3 regions of the Kitasatospora sp. NPDC054795 genome follow, and region 1 is predicted to be linked to each of the others. Evidence: riboswitches for the same ligand, from Rfam matches in the RefSeq annotation. Region 1 holds a riboswitch; each other region holds the start of a gene.
The links. A riboswitch is a leader RNA that binds a small molecule or an ion and turns the genes downstream of it on or off. The one in region 1 is predicted to bind S-adenosylmethionine.
Positions count from the first base shown of each region.

Region 2: another riboswitch for S-adenosylmethionine. It lies ahead of thrC (threonine synthase); the one in region 1 lies ahead of ACWGJO_RS27830 (aminotransferase class V-fold PLP-dependent enzyme).
Region 3: another riboswitch for S-adenosylmethionine. It lies ahead of ACWGJO_RS04300 (IclR family transcriptional regulator); the one in region 1 lies ahead of ACWGJO_RS27830 (aminotransferase class V-fold PLP-dependent enzyme).

Region 1 covers NZ_JBSHAP010000088.1:20,952-26,548, reverse strand. The annotation lists gene ctaE (aa3-type cytochrome oxidase subunit III) at 1-416, opposite strand, end outside; gene ACWGJO_RS27840 (response regulator) at 813-1,238, shown strand; gene trpD (anthranilate phosphoribosyltransferase) at 1,358-2,434, shown strand; SAM riboswitch class IV at 2,543-2,661, shown strand; gene ACWGJO_RS27830 (aminotransferase class V-fold PLP-dependent enzyme) at 2,713-4,098, shown strand; gene ACWGJO_RS27825 (Lrp/AsnC family transcriptional regulator) at 4,113-4,394, opposite strand; gene ACWGJO_RS27820 (rhomboid family intramembrane serine protease) at 4,391-5,218, opposite strand; gene ACWGJO_RS27815 (hypothetical protein) at 5,420-5,597, shown strand, end outside.
Region 2 covers NZ_JBSHAP010000131.1:5,718-11,314, reverse strand. The annotation lists gene groL (chaperonin GroEL) at 1-1,498, opposite strand, end outside; gene ACWGJO_RS33955 (cold-shock protein) at 1,820-2,023, opposite strand; gene ACWGJO_RS33950 (ubiquitin-like small modifier protein 1) at 2,561-2,839, opposite strand; gene thrC (threonine synthase) at 2,875-4,155, opposite strand; SAM riboswitch class I at 4,172-4,308, opposite strand; gene ACWGJO_RS33940 (glucosyl-3-phosphoglycerate synthase) at 4,420-5,457, shown strand; gene ACWGJO_RS33935 (alpha,alpha-trehalose-phosphate synthase (UDP-forming)) at 5,496-5,597, shown strand, end outside.
Region 3 covers NZ_JBSHAP010000007.1:54,863-60,459, forward strand. The annotation lists gene ACWGJO_RS04285 (GlxA family transcriptional regulator) at 1-80, opposite strand, end outside; gene ACWGJO_RS04290 (NADP-dependent oxidoreductase) at 244-1,194, shown strand; gene ACWGJO_RS04295 (threonine/serine exporter family protein) at 1,399-2,652, shown strand; gene ACWGJO_RS04300 (IclR family transcriptional regulator) at 2,726-3,439, opposite strand; SAM riboswitch class I at 3,640-3,782, opposite strand; gene ACWGJO_RS04305 (hypothetical protein) at 3,881-4,954, opposite strand; gene ACWGJO_RS04310 (AfsR/SARP family transcriptional regulator) at 5,216-5,597, shown strand, end outside.

The DNA of each region.
Region 1 (5,597 bases):
CCGTACGGGTCGGAGGACAGCGACAGGCCGTCCTTCTTGACCAGCTCGGTGTACTCGAAGACCTGGCCGCCGATGAAGACCGCGCCCATGGCGAACGTGAGGATGAACCACGCCCGGAGCTTCTTCACGTCACCGCGCTCGGCAGCGAACACGCCGAGCTGGCAGGTGAGCGAGGAGAGCACCAGGATCGTGGTGTTGACCGAGGAGAAGGGCACGTTGAGGGCGTGGGCCTTCTCGGTCCAGAACTCCGGCCCCTTGACGGAGCGGAGCGTGAAGTACATCGCGAAGAGGGCCGCGAAGAACATCAACTCGGAACTGAGCCAGACGATCGTTCCGACGCTGACCATGTTCGGCCGGTTGACCGATCCGTGCGCGTGCCCGGTTTCTACTGCTGTTGCTGTCGCCACGACGGACATTATGTCGGTCCCTTATTCCGTCTTCACGTCGGGGGGTGTCCCTCGGAGTGTCCGGTGCGTGCGGTATGCCCCCTTGGGGGGTGCCGGAGTGCCCGGACGGGGGTTGAGCAGCGGCGTGTCCCTTTTCTGATGGTTCCTCGGAGGGGCCCGCGACCCCGTTGCCCGGCGCGTCGCTGCACGGTCGGACCAGCCGTGGGAGGTAAGGGGACGGGCCCGGGGTCGGCCGTACGGGTGGACTGGACGGGACCGGGTGACGGGCCGTCCTCCGGGCGGGTGAGCCCGGGGCGCGGCGGCTCGGGACGGATCGTGCGCGAGGGGGACTCGGCGGACGGTGATCGGGAGTAGCATCCGGATCAGGCGAACGTGGTCCGGATCACACTTGAGGGAGCAGGGTCCATGGCGTACACGACCGATGAGACGCTCACCGTCCTCGTCTACAGCGACGACCGCAACACCCGCGAGCAGGTGCTGACGGCGCTCGGCCGTCGGCCCGCCGAGGATCTTCCGGAACTGTCCTACCTGGAGTGCGCGACCACCCCCGCGGTGCTCAAGGCACTGGAGAAGGGGGGCGTGGACCTCTGCGTGCTGGACGGCGAGGCCGTTCCGGCCGGGGGGCTGGGGCTCGGCCGCCAGCTCAAGGACGAGATCTACGGCTGCCCGCCGGTGCTGGTGCTGATCGGCCGGCCGCAGGACTCCTGGCTCGCCGCCTGGAGCCGGGCGGACGCCGCCATCTCCCGCCCGGTGGAGCCGGTGGCGCTGGCCGGGGCGGTCGCCACCCTGCTGCGGGCGCGACTGGCGAAGCGGACTCCGGCCGTCCGCTGAATTCCCCCCCGGCAACTGGAAAAGAGGGGGGTAGAAGCGGCCGCTTCGCTCGATAGGCTGGCTCCATCCGTACGGACGTCCCCCCGGAGCGGGGAACCGACAAACAGCTGGAGTCAGCCATGGTGAACGTGAACCCTGCGAACGGCGGTAGCGACCCCGCGCAGGTGATCCGCACCTGGCCGGACCTCCTGGCGGCGCTGTTGCAGGGGGAGGACCTCGACCGCGCCTCCACCGCGTGGGCGATGGACCGGATCATGAGCGGCGAGGCGTCCCCCGTGCAGGTGGCCGGGTTCATGATCGCTCTGCGGGCCAAGGGCGAGTCGGTCGAGGAGATCGCCGGCCTGGTCGACGCGATGTACGAGCACGCCGAGCCGCTGGAGATCCCCGGACCGGCGGTGGACATCGTCGGCACCGGCGGGGACCGGGCGAAGACCGTCAACATCTCCACCATGTCGGCGATCGTCGCGGCGGCCGCCGGCGCCAAGGTGGTCAAGCACGGCAACCGGTCGGCCTCCTCCACCAGCGGCTCCTCGGACGTGCTGGAGAAGCTCGGGGTGGCGCTGGACCTCTCCTCGCAGCGGGTCGCCGAGGTGGCCGAGGAGGTCGGTCTCACCTTCTGCTTCGCGGCCAAGTTCCACCCCTCGATGCGGCACGCCGCGACCGCGCGGCGCGACCTCGGGGTGCCGACCTCCTTCAACATCCTCGGCCCGCTCACCAACCCGGCCAAGGTCACCGCGCACGCCATCGGCTGCTTCGACACCCGGCTGGCCGGGCTGATCGCCGGGGTGCTGGCCGAACGGGGCGCGACGGCGCTGGTCTTCCGCGGCGACGACGGGCTGGACGAGCTGACCATCACCACCACCTCGCAGGTCTGGCTGGTGCGCGACGGGGTGGTCACCGAGACCACCTTCGACCCGCGGGACGTCGGCATCGAACTGGTCGGCATCGAAGCGCTGCGCGGGGCGGACGCCTCGTACAACGCCGAGGTCGCGCGGCGGCTGCTGGCGGGGGAGCACGGGCCGGTGCGGGACGCCGTTCTGCTGAACACGGCGGCGGCGCTGGTCGCGCTGGACCTCGGCGAGGCGCCGCTCGCCGAGCAGCTGGCGGCCGGCATGGAGCGGGCCGCGGAGGCGATCGACTCCGGTGCCGCGCAGGACCTGCTGCGACGCTGGTCGGAGGCCACCAGCCGGATCTGAGGCGGTAGTTGGGGAGCCCGTGCCGGAACGCCGGTACGGGCTCCCGCGCTGTCCGGATGTTGGATGCCCGTTTGACCACCCGATGGACGCGGCCTAGAGTCTTCGCCAGGTCATGAGTGACAGCGCGAAGCCCCAGCTGGCTGTCCGGCAACCCTCCGTCCGTGGCGGGGTGCCCTGGGTGAGGACCGGGTCGTCACGGCAAGCCGTCCGTGCGACAAGCGCGGACGCCGGACGAGCAGCACTCCCGGGGTCCCTCACCCCTGAAGGAGTGCATCCTCATGTCCGCTCTCGCCATCACCGAGACCTGCGCCCCGCTCGCCGTCCTCGGCGCCGATGTCCAGGTCCCGCTCGCCAACGGTGAGAAGGTCGGCTACGCGGCGCTGGACTACGCGGCCAGCTCCCCGGCGCTCCAGCGGGTGTGGGACGACGTCGCCGCCTACGCGCCGTACTACGGCAGCGTCCACCGTGGGGCCGGGTACCTCTCCCAGCTGTCCACCGACCTGTTCGAGCAGAGCCGCCGCACCGTCGGCGAGTTCCTCGACCTGCGCGAGGGCGACGAGGTGGTCTTCACCCGGGCCACCACCGACTCGCTCAACCTGCTGGCCGCGGCCGTTCCGGCCGGCACCCGGGTGTTCGCCTTCGAGACCGAGCACCACGCCTCGCTGCTGCCCTGGGCGCACGCCGGACTGGGTGTCACCTACCTGCGGGCACCGCGCTCCCGGGCCGAGGCGGTGGCCGCGCTGGACGCAGCCCTCGCCGGGGCGCCCGAGGGCCCCAAGCTGCTCTGCGTCACCGGCGCCTCCAACGTGACCGGCGAGCTGTGGCCGGTCGCCGAGCTGACCCGGACCGCGCACCGGCACGGCGCCCGGGTGGTGCTGGACGCCGCCCAGCTGGCGCCGCACCACCGGGTCTCGGTCCGCGAGCTGGACGTCGACTGGATCGCCTTCTCCGGCCACAAGATCTACGCGCCGTTCGGCGCCGGGGTGCTGGCCGGCCGGGCGGACTGGCTGGACGCGGCCGAGCCGTACCTGGCCGGCGGCGGGGCGACCCGGACGGTGGCCCGGGAGAGCGACGGCTCGGTGGCCGTGCAGTGGCACACCGGTCCGGCCCGGCACGAGGCCGGCTCGCCGAACGTCATCGGCGCCTACGCGATCGCCTCGGCCTGCCGGGCCCTGACCGAGGCCGGCTTCGAGGCGCTGGAGGCCCGCGAGCAGCAGCTGATCGCCCGGCTGACGGCCGGGCTGGCGCAGATCCCGCAGGTCAAGGTGCTGAACCTGTTCGGCTCCGACTCCGCCCGGGTCGGCGTGCTGTCCTTCGTCGTCCGGGGCTGGAACAGCTCGCACTTCTCGGCCGCGCTGTCCGCCGAGTACGGCATCGGGGTGCGCGACGGCCTGTTCTGTGCCCACCCGCTGGTGCGCACGCTGCTCGGGGACGAGGACGTCGCTCCGTCCGAGTGCGGGGCGCCGGAGCCCTCGCTGCCGGGCGAGCGCAGCCTGAACGCGATCCGGGTGAGCTTCGGCGCCGGGACGCCGGACGAGCACGTCGACCGCTTCCTGACCGCCGTCCGGGAGCTGGTCACGGACGGGGCGGCCTGGAACTACCGCAACGAGGGCGGGCGCTGCGTCGCGACGGTGCAGATCGACCGGGGCCGGCGCGAGGGCTGAGCGAGGGCTGAGCGCTACTCGTCCAGGCCCAGGGCGAAGGCGGCTTCCAGGTCGTGCTGGGAGTAGGTGCGGAAGGCGATCTGGGTCTCGGTGTGGGCCACGCCCGGGACCTTGTTGAGCCGGCCCGGAATGACCTCGGCCAGGTCGTCGTGCCGGCGCACCCGCACCATCGCCACCAGGTTGTAGCCCCCGGTCACCGAGTAGACCTCGCTGACGCCGTCGATGGCGGCGATGGATTCGGCGATCTCCGGGATGCGGTCGACACTGGTCTTGATCAGGACGATGGCGGTGATCACAGTTCGGGCTCCTTTGTGGGGTGGCGCCAGCGTATCGGGCGTCGGCCGGGTCGTCGCGGGGGGTGGCGAACCACGGTGCAGGCGTAGAGGAACCCGGCCGAGAAGCCGATCACGTGGACCAGGTACGCCACCCCGGGCCCGGCCGAGTGCACCGACCACCACTGCAGGGCGAACCAGAGGCCGAGCACCAGCCAGGCGGGGAAGCGCAGCGGCAGGAAGAGCAGCAGCGGGACGAGGGTGGTGACGCGGGCCCGGGGGTGGAGGCGCAGATAGGCGCCGAGCACGGCCGCGATCGCCCCGGAGGCCCCGATGAGCACCCGGGTGGAGTTCGGCGAGTGCGCCTCGGCGAGCGCGAAGCCGTACGTGGTCAGGCTGCCGGCGGCCAGGTAGAAGACGGCGTACCGGGCCCGGCCCAGCCGCCGTTCGACGGTGGGGCCGAAGACCTGGAGGAAGAGCAGGTTCCCCAGCAGGTGCAGCCAGCCGGCGTGCAGGAAGAGCCCGGTGAGGACGGACAGGGCCGGGTGCTTGCCCGGGGTCGGGGCGGCCGGGCAGCCGGGGACCGGGTCGGGGGCCTCGGCCAGCTGCGCGGCGGTCAGCGGCCGCCCGGCCAGCACCTCGGCCGGGACGGCGCCCCAGCGCTGCTCGTACCGCTGCTCCGCGCAGACCCGGGCCCGGCCGGTGCCGTACAGCGGGTTGAGCCCGGCGGCCGGGCCGAGCAGGAAGACCAGGGTGTTGAGCGCGATCAAGGCGTAGCTGACCGCCGGGACGGTCGCGGCCGGGCGGCCGCCCCGGGCGGCGGTGTCGTCGGGGACCGCGAGCGCCATGCGGCCAAGCATCCCTCCGGGCGCCGCAGGTGACACGGCGGTTTACGGCAGGTGGACCAGTCCGGGTGTTCGGGCGACCGGTGGCCGCGATGGTTGCCCCAGGCAATAGGCTTGGGGCGGGCATTCCCGCCTCCCGCCGCCGATGCCGGGGCTCCGGGGGGAGCGCCTAGCCCACGAAGGGACCACCCGAGAGGACCCCCGATGACCGTCCCCGCCCTGACCGCCGAGACGCGCTGGCGCTGCACCCTGTGCGGCAACCTCACCCGCTTCGACGTGACCCGCACCGCGCGGGTGACCGAGTTCCTGCACTTCGACCTGGCCGGCGAGTCCAAGGTCGAGGAGACCGAGGTGCTGAGCGAGACCATCGAGTCGGTGCGCT
Region 2 (5,597 bases), on a different contig from region 1:
CGGAGCGGGTGACCTTGGCCGGGTCGATGATGCCCTCGGCGATCAGGTCGACGTAGGTGTTGGTGGCCGCGTTCAGGCCGTGACCGGCGGGGAGGTTGCGCACCTTCTCCACCACGACGCCACCCTCCAGGCCGGCGTTGGTCGCGATCTGCTTGATCGGGGCCTCCAGCGCGACCTTGACGATGTTGGCACCGGTGGCCTCGTCGCCCTCCAGCTCCAGCTTGTCGAAGGCGACACCGGCCTGCAGCAGGGCGACGCCACCACCGGCGACGATGCCCTCCTCGACGGCGGCCTTGGCGTTGCGGACGGCGTCCTCGATGCGGTGCTTGCGCTCCTTGAGCTCCACCTCGGTGGCCGCGCCGGCCTTGATGACGGCCACGCCGCCGGCCAGCTTGGCGAGGCGCTCCTGGAGCTTCTCGCGGTCGTAGTCCGAGTCGCTGTTCTCGATCTCGGCGCGGATCTGGTTGACGCGGCCCGCGACCTGCTCGCTGTCGCCGCCACCGTCGACGATGGTGGTCTCGTCCTTGGTGATGACCACCTTGCGGGCGGTGCCCAGCAGGTCGATGCCGGCGCTCTCCAGCTTGAGGCCGACCTCCTCGGAGATGACGGTGCCACCGGTGAGGATGGCGATGTCGCCGAGCATGGCCTTGCGGCGGTCACCGAAGCCCGGGGCCTTGACGGCGACGGACTTGAAGGTGCCACGGATCTTGTTCACGACCAGGGTCGACAGGGCCTCGCCCTCGACGTCCTCGGCGATGATGACCAGCGGCTTACCGCTCTGCATGACCTTCTCCAGCAGCGGGAGCAGGTCCTTGACCGAGCCGATCTTGGAGTTGGCGATGAGGATGTACGGGTCCTCGAACGTCGCCTCCATGCGCTCCAGGTCGGTGGCGAAGTAGGCGGAGATGTAGCCCTTGTCGAAGCGCATGCCCTCGGTGAGCTCGAGCTCCAGGCCGAAGGTGTTGCTCTCCTCGACGGTGATGACGCCTTCCTTGCCGACCTTGTCCATGGCCTCGGCGATCAGCTCGCCGATCTGGGTGTCGGCGGCCGAGATGGAGGCGGTGGAGGCGATCTGCTCCTTGGTCTCCACGTCCTTGGCCTGGGCCAGCAGCTGGTCCGAGACGGCGGCGACGGCCTTCTCGATGCCGCGCTTCAGGGCCATCGGGTTGGCGCCGGCGGCGACGTTGCGCAGACCCTCGCGAACCAGGGCCTGGGCGAGCACGGTGGCGGTGGTGGTGCCGTCACCCGCGACGTCGTCCGTCTTCTTGGCGACCTCCTTGACGAGCTCCGCACCGATCTTCTCGTACGGGTCCTCGAGCTCGATCTCCTTGGCGATGGAGACACCGTCGTTGGTGATCGTGGGGGCGCCCCACTTCTTCTCCAGCACGACGTTGCGGCCCTTGGGGCCGAGCGTGACCTTCACCGCGTCGGCGAGCTGGTTCATGCCACGCTCAAGGCCGCGGCGAGCTTCCTCATCAAAGGCGATGATCTTGGCCATCAGAAGTGGTCCTCCGGGACACGGTCGACTGCTCGGACCAAGGGGTGCCCGCGACGGACGGCCCTGGTGCGCGGAGGTCCATTCCCTCCGCTCCCGGGGGCCTCACCGACCCGGTCCGCTGTCACTCTCACACTGTGAGTGCTAACGCCAATGATTAGCACTCCGGGTGGTCGAGTGCAAGCCCAATCGGCAATCCGCGAGCCGCCGCCGGGGCCGCCCGGGAACGCCGACGGGCCCGTGCGACACGTGTCGCACGGGCCCGTCGAGAAGCGAGAGGTCACCAGCCGCAGGGCCGCGCCGAGCTCCTGGGGTCGGAAGGGGTCAGACCGCGGCGCGGACCATGTCCGCCTGCGGGCCCTTCTGTCCCTGAGAGATCTCGAACTCGACCCGCTGGCCCTCCTCGAGGGTGCGGTAGCCGTCCATCTGGATCGCGCTGTAGTGGACGAAGACGTCCGCACCACCGTCGACCGCGATGAAGCCGTAGCCCTTCTCCGCGTTGAACCACTTGACGGTGCCCTGAGCCATTCCGAACTCCCCTAGTGCTGTGCTGGCCCTTCACGCGCCCGCAGGTCGCGGGCCCGGATTGGTTGAAGGCCGGCCCGGGGAACCCCCCCTGGGCGCAGCCGTGCACGCCGCAACCCTCCGTGCAGGACGCCAGGCGGCTTCCGGCGAGCGGGTGATTGCGTCGACCGCCGCTGAATGTATCCGGATCGACGCCCTCTGCAACAGGGCCAGCCACCGGTAATTCCGCCTCGATATCAAGGGACAGGACGGGCCGAATCGGAATAATCTCGGCATTTCACGCCGGACATAGCGGACGAATTACTCAAATGTCCGCGGGAATTCTGACATCTGCCTGACATGTTTCACGGGCCGGCCCCGCCGGCCGGACGCCCCCGGGCCGAGCACTGCGGGGGCCGAAAGGGAAACCCTGTTCCCAACCGAGCCACACTCTACTCCGACTCGACCGGGAAATATTCCGGCCGGAATGCCAGCGGTCGCCCGCGCATACGGGAAACGGAATTCCGGACGCGCGGGCGACCGCGGGTTGGTCGCGAAGGCTCAGCAGCCGCCGGCCACCGCCGGGATGATCGAGATGCCGGCGCCGTCCTTGATCTCCGTCGCCAGGCCCTCGGCGAAACGCACGTCGTCGTCGTTCACGTAGACGTTCACGAAGCGGCGCAGCTTGCCGGTGTCGTCCAGGATGCGGGCCGAGATGCCCGGGTGGTTCTTCTCCAGGTCGGCGACGACCTCGGCCAGGGTGGCACCCTCGGCGGTCACCACGGCGGCACCGTCGGTGTAGGTGCGGAGGATGGTGGGAATGCGGACGTTGGCGCTCATGACTCTCCTAGCGGGGGCGGGGCCGATCGGGTGGTTCAGGCGGACGCGAGGCCGGCGGCGCGGAACGAGTCCAGCGTCGGGCGGATGACGGCGGTCATCCCGGCGTCGGAGACGGCGTCCAGGGTCTTCAGGCCGTCGCCGGTGTTGATCGCGACGGTCTCCTTGGCCGGATCCAGCTGCCCGGTCTCGACCAGCTTCTTCAGCACGCCGACGGTCACCCCGCCCGCGGTCTCGGCGAAGATGCCCTCGGTCCGCGCCAGCAGCCGGATCGCCGCCACGACCTCGGCGTCCGTGACATCCTCCACCGCGCCACCGGTGCGGCGGGCGATGTCCAGCACGTACGGGCCGTCGGCCGGGTTGCCGATCGCCAGCGACTTGGCGATGGTGTCCGGCTTGACCGGCTTGATCACGTCCCGGCCGGCCTTGAACGCGGCCGACACCGGCGAGCAGCCCTCGGCCTGGGCGCCGAAGATCCGGTACGGCCGGTCCTCGACCAGGCCGAGCCTGATCAGCTCCTGGAGGCCCTTGTCGATCTTCGTCAGCTGCGAGCCCGAGGCGATCGGGATCACGATCTGCTCCGGCAGCCGCCAGCCGAGCTGCTCGCAGATCTCGTACGCCAGCGTCTTGGAACCCTCGCCGTAGTAGGGCCGCAGGTTCACGTTGACGAAGCCCCAGCCCTCGCCGGCCGAATCGCCGATCAGCTCCGAGCAGAAGCGGTTCACGTCGTCGTAGTTGCCCTCGATGCCGACCAGCTCGCCGCCGTACACCCCGGCCATGACGACCTTGCCCTGCTCCAGGTCGTGCGGGATGAACACGCAGGACCGGAACCCGGCCCGGGCCGCCGCCGCCCCCACCGCGCCGGCCAGGTTGCCGGTGGAGGAGCAGGACAGCGTGGTGTACCCGAACGCCCGGGCCGCCTCGATCGCGCAGGCGACCACCCGGTCCTTGAACGAGTGCGTCGGGTTCCCGGAGTCGTCCTTGACGTGCAGCTGGGCGGTGAAACCGAGCTCCCGGCCCAGGTTGTCCGCCTTCACCAGCGGGGTCCACCCCGGGTTCAGATTGGGCTTCGACGCCACGTCGGCCGGAACCGGCAGCAGCGGCGCGTACCGCCAGATGGACGCCGGACCGGCCTCGATCCGCTTGCGCAGCTCCTCGGCGCCCTCGCTGCCGAACTCGTAGGCGATCTCCAGCGGGCCGAAGCACTCCAGGCAGGCGAAGCTGGGGCCGAGCGGGAAGCGGGTGCCGCACTCGCGACAGGACAGCGCGGCGGCGGGGCCGAGGTCGACGGAAACGGGTGCGGCAGTGTCGATAGCCATGATGGCGAGGCCTCTCTCCTCATCTTCCCCGTGGCACGGTCGCGCCACAGGCCGGAATTGGCACCTGTCCCGCCGGGGCCTGTCGACAGACAGCCGCGCGGGAAGGTTGCCGGGACGTCAACGGGCCGTTCCCTCAGTCCCTCTGGATGAGCTTGTGAAATTGTGGTGGTGCTCAACGGCGACCCCGGCGTGCAAAGGTCCGACCGCTGTACGAAGACTGTATCCGAAGGCGTCAATCCTGAACGGGTGCGTCCGCCACGCGAGATGACCCGTCCCACCGACCCCGCCGAGGAGACCTCCGTGCCCGCCGAACCGATTCCCGAGCTCCTCCCGCAGGCGGCGTCCTGGCTGCGCCGCCGCTCCTGGAGCGCGGCCGACCGGCCGGTCCGCACCCTCCTCGCCGCCAAGGAACGCACCGGCCGCACCGTCAGCGTGGTCCTCCCCGCCCTGGACGAGGAGGCCACCGTCGGCGACATCGTCCGCACCATCCGCCGCGAGCTGATGGAACGCCTCCCGCTCGTCGACGAACTCGTCGTCGTCGACTCGGGCTCCACCGACGCCACCGCCGCCGTCGCCGCCGAGGCCGGCGCCCGGGTCGAGCACCGCGACGCCGTCCTGCCCCGGCTGCCCGCCGTCCCCGGCAAGGGCGAGGTGCTCTGGCGCTCGCTGCTGATCACCCGCGGCGACATCGTCTGCTTCGTCGACGCCGACCTGCGCGAATTCGACCCGGCCCTCGTCTCCGGCATCCTCGGCCCGCTGCTGACCGACGAGTCCATCCAGCTGGTCAAGGCCATGTACGACCGCCCGCTGGAATCCGAGGGCGCCGTCCTGCCCGCCGGCGGCGGCCGGGTCACCGAACTCGTCGCCCGGCCCCTGCTCAACCTCCACTGGCCGGAACTCGCCGGTTTCGTCCAGCCCCTCGGCGGCGAGTACGCGGCCCGCCGCTCACTGCTCGAACGGCTGCCCTTCCCCACCGGCTACGGCGTCGAACTCGGCCTGCTGGTCGACGCCCTGGAACTGGCCGGCCTGGACGCCCTGGCCCAGGTGGACGTCGGCGTCCGGCACCACCGCCACCAGGACGGCCAGGCCCTCGGCCGGATGGCCGCCACCATCTACCGGACCGCCCTGGAACGCCTCGACCGCACCCACCGCCTCAAGGCCTCCGCCGACCTCGTCCACCCCCGGCTCACCCAGTTCACCCGCGACCCGGAAACCCGCGCCTTCACCGCCCACACCCACCCGGTGACCGCCCTGGAACGCCCCCCGATGCACACCGTCCCCGAATACGCGACCCGTCATTGAGGGGTTTGCCGCCCCGAACCCCCGGCAACATCCCAACCATGGGCGATCTCACGACCAACCGTTCGAGCTCGACCGGCACCGCCCCCGTCCTGGTTGCCTCCAACCGGGGACCGGTGTCCTTCGGCACCGCCGACGACGGC
Region 3 (5,597 bases), on a different contig from region 1:
GCTCCCGGCACGCCGGGGAAGACCCGGTTGGGGATGCCCAGCTCGAAGGGGTACACGCCGTCGAGGGCGAGGACCACCACGCGGTGCGGCGGCCGGTCGCCGGGGAAGCCGAGGGCGCCGCGGAGACCGAGGGCGCCGGAGCCGCGGTGGCCGCGGGGTGCGATCGCAGGCATGGCACGATCCTATCGGTCTTTGACCATCTTGCCATTTCGCAGGTCAGGACCCCGGTCGCAGGCTTGGTCCATGACCACGAACACGATGCGAGCCGTCACCCAGACCACCCTCGGCGCCCCGGACGTCCTCCACGAGGCCGAGGTCGAACGACCCACGCCCGGCGTCGGCCAGATCCTCGTCGCCGTCCACGCCGCCGGGGTCAACCCCACCGACTGGAAGCACCGCGAGCGCGGCATCTTCCTCGGGCAGCCCCCGTTCACCCTCGGCTGGGACGTCTCCGGGACCGTCGCGGCGGTCGGCCTCGGCGTCTCGCTCTTCGCCCCGGGCGACGAGGTCTTCGGCATGCTGCCCTACCCGTACGGCGCCGGCTCGCACGCCGAGTACGTCACCGGCCCCGCCCGGGCCTTCGTGCCCAAGCCCGCCGCACTGACCCACGTCGAGGCGGGCGCGCTCCCGCTGGTGGCGCTCACCGCCTGGCAGGCCCTCGTCGACACGGCGCAGGTCCGGCCGGGGCAGCGGGTCCTGGTGCACGCGGCGGCCGGCGGCGTGGGGCACGTCGCCGTGCAGATCGCCAAGGCGCGCGGCGCGTACGTCATCGGCACCGCGTCCGCCGCCAAGCACGACTTCGTCCGGGACCTGGGCGCGGACGAGGTGATCGACTACCGCACCGCCGACTTCGCGCAGGAGGCCCGGGACGTCGACGTGGTCCTCGACCCGCTCGGCGGGGAGGACCGGCTGCGCTCCCTGGAGACGCTCCGGCCCGGCGGCGTCCTGGTGTCGATCCTGCCCCACGACCTCGACGGACTGGCCGAGCGTGCCGCCGAGTTGGGCGTGACGGCGAAGACCCTGCTGGTCGAGCACGACCGGGCCGGGATGGCCGCGATCGCCGCCCTCGCCGAGTCCGGGCAGCTGCGCGTCCACGTCTCCGGCGCCTACCCGCTCGCCGAGGCCGCCGAGGCCCACGCCGAGGGCGAGACGGGCCGGGTCACCGGGAAGCTGGTGCTCACCGTCCGCCCGTGACAGCGCCCGGCGGTGCGGATCCGTCCGGGATCCGCACCGCCGGCACGAGCTTCGGCGGCCCCGCGAACACCTGCCCACACAGGTTTAAAGCGATGCTGCTGCCCGGGGTCGGATGCGAGGCGGGACACCCGCTCGCCCGCGAGCAGAACCGATCAGACCGGGGCAGAGTCGGACCGATTCGGGCGGGATGGGACGATACCTGCCATGCCAAGCAAGTCTCCCCCGGTCCGGGGCACCGACGCCCCGCCCGACCCGCTCCGCCGTCTGCTGCTCGAACTGGGCGAAGCCCTGCTGGGCGGCGGCCTGCCCGTCCATGACGTCGAAGAGGAACTCCACTGGCTGGGGCGGGCGTTGGGGGCGCCGGAGGTACGGGTCGCCGCCCTGACCAACGGGCTCTTCGTCGCGCTGGGGCCGGACGACGCCACCCGGTTCCAGCCGGTCGGCACCGCGCTGCGGTTCGAGCAGACGGCCGACGTCCTCCACCTGGTGCACCGGCTGCGGGCGGGCGAGCTCGACGGGCGGCGGGCGCTCGCCGAGCTGGACGGGATCCGGCGGGCGCCGGCCCGCCGGCCCGCGTGGGTGTCGGACCTCGGGGCGCTGCCGGTCGGGGTGGGGGTCTGCCTCTTCCTCCAGCCGGTGGCGGCGAACGTGCTGGCGGCCGGGCTCGGCTCACTGATCGTCGTGGGGCTGACCGTGCTCGCCCGGCGGCTGCCGTACCTGCGGCCGCTGTTGCCCGTCACCGCCGGGTTCCTGGTCGCGCTGCTGGTTCTCTCGCTCGCCCGGGCCGGGCTGCTGGAGGGCCCGCTGCGGACCATCGTGGCCACGCTGGCGATCCTGCTTCCCGGCGGACTGCTCGTCACCGGGCTGTCGGAGATCGCCGCGGGTGCGGCCAGCGCGGGTACGGCCCGGCTGGTGTCCGGTGCGGTGCAGCTGGCGCTGTTCCTCGCCGGGGTGGCCGCGGCCGCGACGGCGGCCGGCGTGCCGGCCGCCGCGCTGGCGGACGTGCAGGTGGCCAGGCCGAGCTGGTGGGTGATCGCGCTGGGGCTGGCGCTCGCGGTGGCCGGCGTGGTGGTCAGCGTGAACACCCCGCCCTCGGCCGTCCCGTGGATCGTCGTGGTGATCGCGGTCAGCGTCACGGTCCAGGTGGTGGTGGGGTCGGCGCACGGCGCGGCGGTCGGCGGCCTGGCCGGCGCGGTCACCGCCGCGGCCGCGGCCACCCTGGTGCACTGGCTGCCGGGCGGTCCGCTCTGGCAGGTGCTCTACCTCCCGGCGTTCTGGATCGTGGTACCGGGCTCCTTCGGCCTGCTGCACACCGCGCAGATCGAGGTCGGGAACGGCGCGCAGTCGGTGCTGACGGCCGTGTCGGCGGTCTTCGGAGTGTCGATCGGCACCCTGATCGGCTCGGTGATCAGCCGGATCCCCCGTCCCTCCCGCACCGTGCTGCTGCCCCGGGCCTGAGCCCGGGGCAGGCGGGCCCGCCCGTGTCGGGGCCCCGATGCAGCCGGGGGCCGGATGCGGGCGGGGCCCCGGCTCAGGGGTGGCGCAGCGCCTCGGTGAGCCGATGGGCGGCCTCGACGACGGCCTGGGAGAGCTGGGCGCCGGGGTGCCGGGTGAGGCGTTCGATCGGCCCGGACACCGTGACGGCGGCGACCACCCGGTTGGACTGGCCGCGGACCGGCGCGGAGACGGAGGCCACCCCGAGTTCGCGCTCGCCGACCGACTGGGCCCAGCCCCGGCGCCGTACGCCGCTCAGCGCGGTGGCGGTGAAGCGGGCGCCCTGCAGTCCGCGGTGGAGCCGTTCGGGCTCCTCCCAGGCGAGCAGGATCTGGGCGGCGGCGCCGACCTTCATGGGAAGGGTGACGCCCACCGGAACGGTGTCGCGCAGGCCGGTGAGGCGCTCGGCGGCGGCCACGCAGATCCGCACCTCGCCCTGCCGGCGGTAGAGCTGGGCGCTCTCGCCGGTGATGTCGCGCAGCTGGGCGAGGACCGAGCCGGCCGCGGCCAGCAGCCGGTCCTCCCCGGCCGCCGTCGCGAGCTCGCCGAGCCGCGGGCCGAGCATGAACCGGCCCTGGTTGTCCCGGCTGACCAGACGGTGGCGTTCGAGTGCGACGGCCAGCCGGTGGGCGGTGGGCCGCGCCATGCCGGTGGCGGCGACCAGGCCGCCCAGCGTGGCGGGGCCGGCCTCCAGGGTGCCGAGGATCGAGGTGACCTTGTCGAGCACGCCGACGCCGCTCGTGTTCTCCATGTGGGGGTACTCCAGTCTCGGGGCCCGGAGCAGCGGACGGTCGCTGCTCACGGCGGCTCCTGGCGGGGAGCCGGGGGGTGTGGTCAGCGAGGACGGGCCGGGGGAAACGGCCGATTGCCTGCGCCGGGCACGAGACGGGTACGCGAAAGCGCCGGGGCGGGAAGCGCCCGGGCGAAGGACAGCACAGAGAGCACCGTGTCTCCTCATCTTTCCCGCGCCACAGTGGCGACAGGCCGGAGTTGGCACTGCCCCCGGACGGCACGGCGCGTACTTCGGACGCCGGGTCGAACGGGGAGTTGCCGGGGCTTCGTAGGGCCGGTCCCTCCACCCCTCTGGATGATTCGCCAGGAACGATACAAGACTTCCCGGGCCGCTCGGCAAGCCCCCCACTTCCGATCCCCACCTCCGACCCCCACCCCCGGCCGCCGCCCGCGGGCCCGCTCAGCGGTGGCGCGGCTCCGGCAGGCCGGTGCACGGGGCCCGGTCCGGGCCGCCGGGGGCGGTGGTGTCCCAGTCGCTCAGGGCGGCGAGGGCGGCGGCGCGTTCGGAGGCCGTCGGCCGGGTGCCCTCGGGGCCGAGCAGGTAGTCGGCGACCGGGGTGAGCAGCAGGGTCGCGTCGCCGGCCGGGAGCAGCAGGGCCTCGTCCCACCGGTGCCGGATGACGGTGCGGCGCAGCAGGGTGCCGTGGCGCGGCCGGAGCGGGCGGTGGCGGCCGCGGCGGCGGCGCCGTTCGGGGGCGACCTCGGTCTCCAGGACGGTGCGCACGTCCCGCAGGGAGCCGAGCGGCACGTGTTCGGCGGCGAGGTCGAGGAGGGCCGCGGCCTCCGGGGCGAGCCGGTAGGCGGCGACCACCGCGGCGGTCTCGACGGGGTCGAAGGGCTGCCCGGCGAGCTGGGCCACGTCGATCACGTCGCCCGCGAGGAAGGCGCGCCCGAGCCCCTCCTCGGCGAGGGCGATCAGGCATTCCACGTGGTCGTCGGCGGCCAGGTAGGGGCGGACCGGGACGGAGGCGAGGTCGCCGGTGAGCGCGGCGGTGGCGACCCGTACCTGGTACCACGGGTCCAGCAGCGGGTCCTCGCCCGGCCAGCGCAGGGTGACGGCGGTGTGCCGGGGCCGCTCGCCGAACAGGGTGACCTCCACGGACTCCACCGGGTGATCGGTGACCAGCCGGTTGACGGTCTGCCAGAGCGTGGCCTCCGTGGGGCTGACGAGGCCGAGCTCGGCCAGCGGCCGGGGCAGGTCGGGCGGGTAGTAGCCGGCCAGTGGCAGGTCGCGGATCGGACGGACCCCGGTGGCGTCGGCGAGGTCGCGCGCGACGCCCGCGTAGCACTCGGCCCGGTCGCGGGCGCGCTGCAGCTCGGCGCGGGCGTGCCGGCCCATCCGGACGCCGTCCCGGGCGAGCGCGGCGAGCACCAGGTACGGGAGGTGGCGCTCGCCCCGGGCGCGGTGGAGCAGGTCGACCGGTCCGGCGGCCGGGTCGACGTCGAGCAGCCGGTGGAGCAGGTCGGTGTTCATGGGGGTCCGCCTCCGAGAGCCGTGGTGGTCGGCCGGACGGCGGCCGGGCGACCGGGGACGTGGCGGGTCCGGCGGTCGGGGCCGGGCCGACTGCGGGCGCCACACCGTCGATTGTGGTCACGGCCGATCAACGCCGGATCACCACCGGGTCGATGATCCCTCGACATCCCGCGGGGTGCCGTGGGTTGATAGGGGCTCATCGAATCGGGGGGCGGCACGTGCGCGGACGGGGGCGAGCACATGAGGCGGGCAGGTGCAGGGATGGATGATTTCCGGTTCTCGGTGCTGGGACTGATGAGAGCGCAGCGCGGCGCGACCGCGCTGAAGGTGGGCAGCCCCCAGCAGCAGGCGATGCTGGCGGTGCTGCTGCTGCGGCCCGGCCACGGCGCGAGCGCCACCGACCTGATCGACGCCCTGTGGGGCGAGGAGCCGCCGGGCACCGCGATGACGACGGTGCGCACGTACGCCTGGCGGTGGCGCAAGGTGCTGCACGGCGAGGAACCGGACGCGCCGACCGTACTGACCTCGGCCGGGGACGGCTACCGGCTGGTGCTGCCCAAGCACGCGGTGGACGCGGCGCAGGCGGAGGAGCTGGCGGCGCAGGCCGAGCGCACGGCGGCCGCCGGGGAGCCGCAGCAGGCGC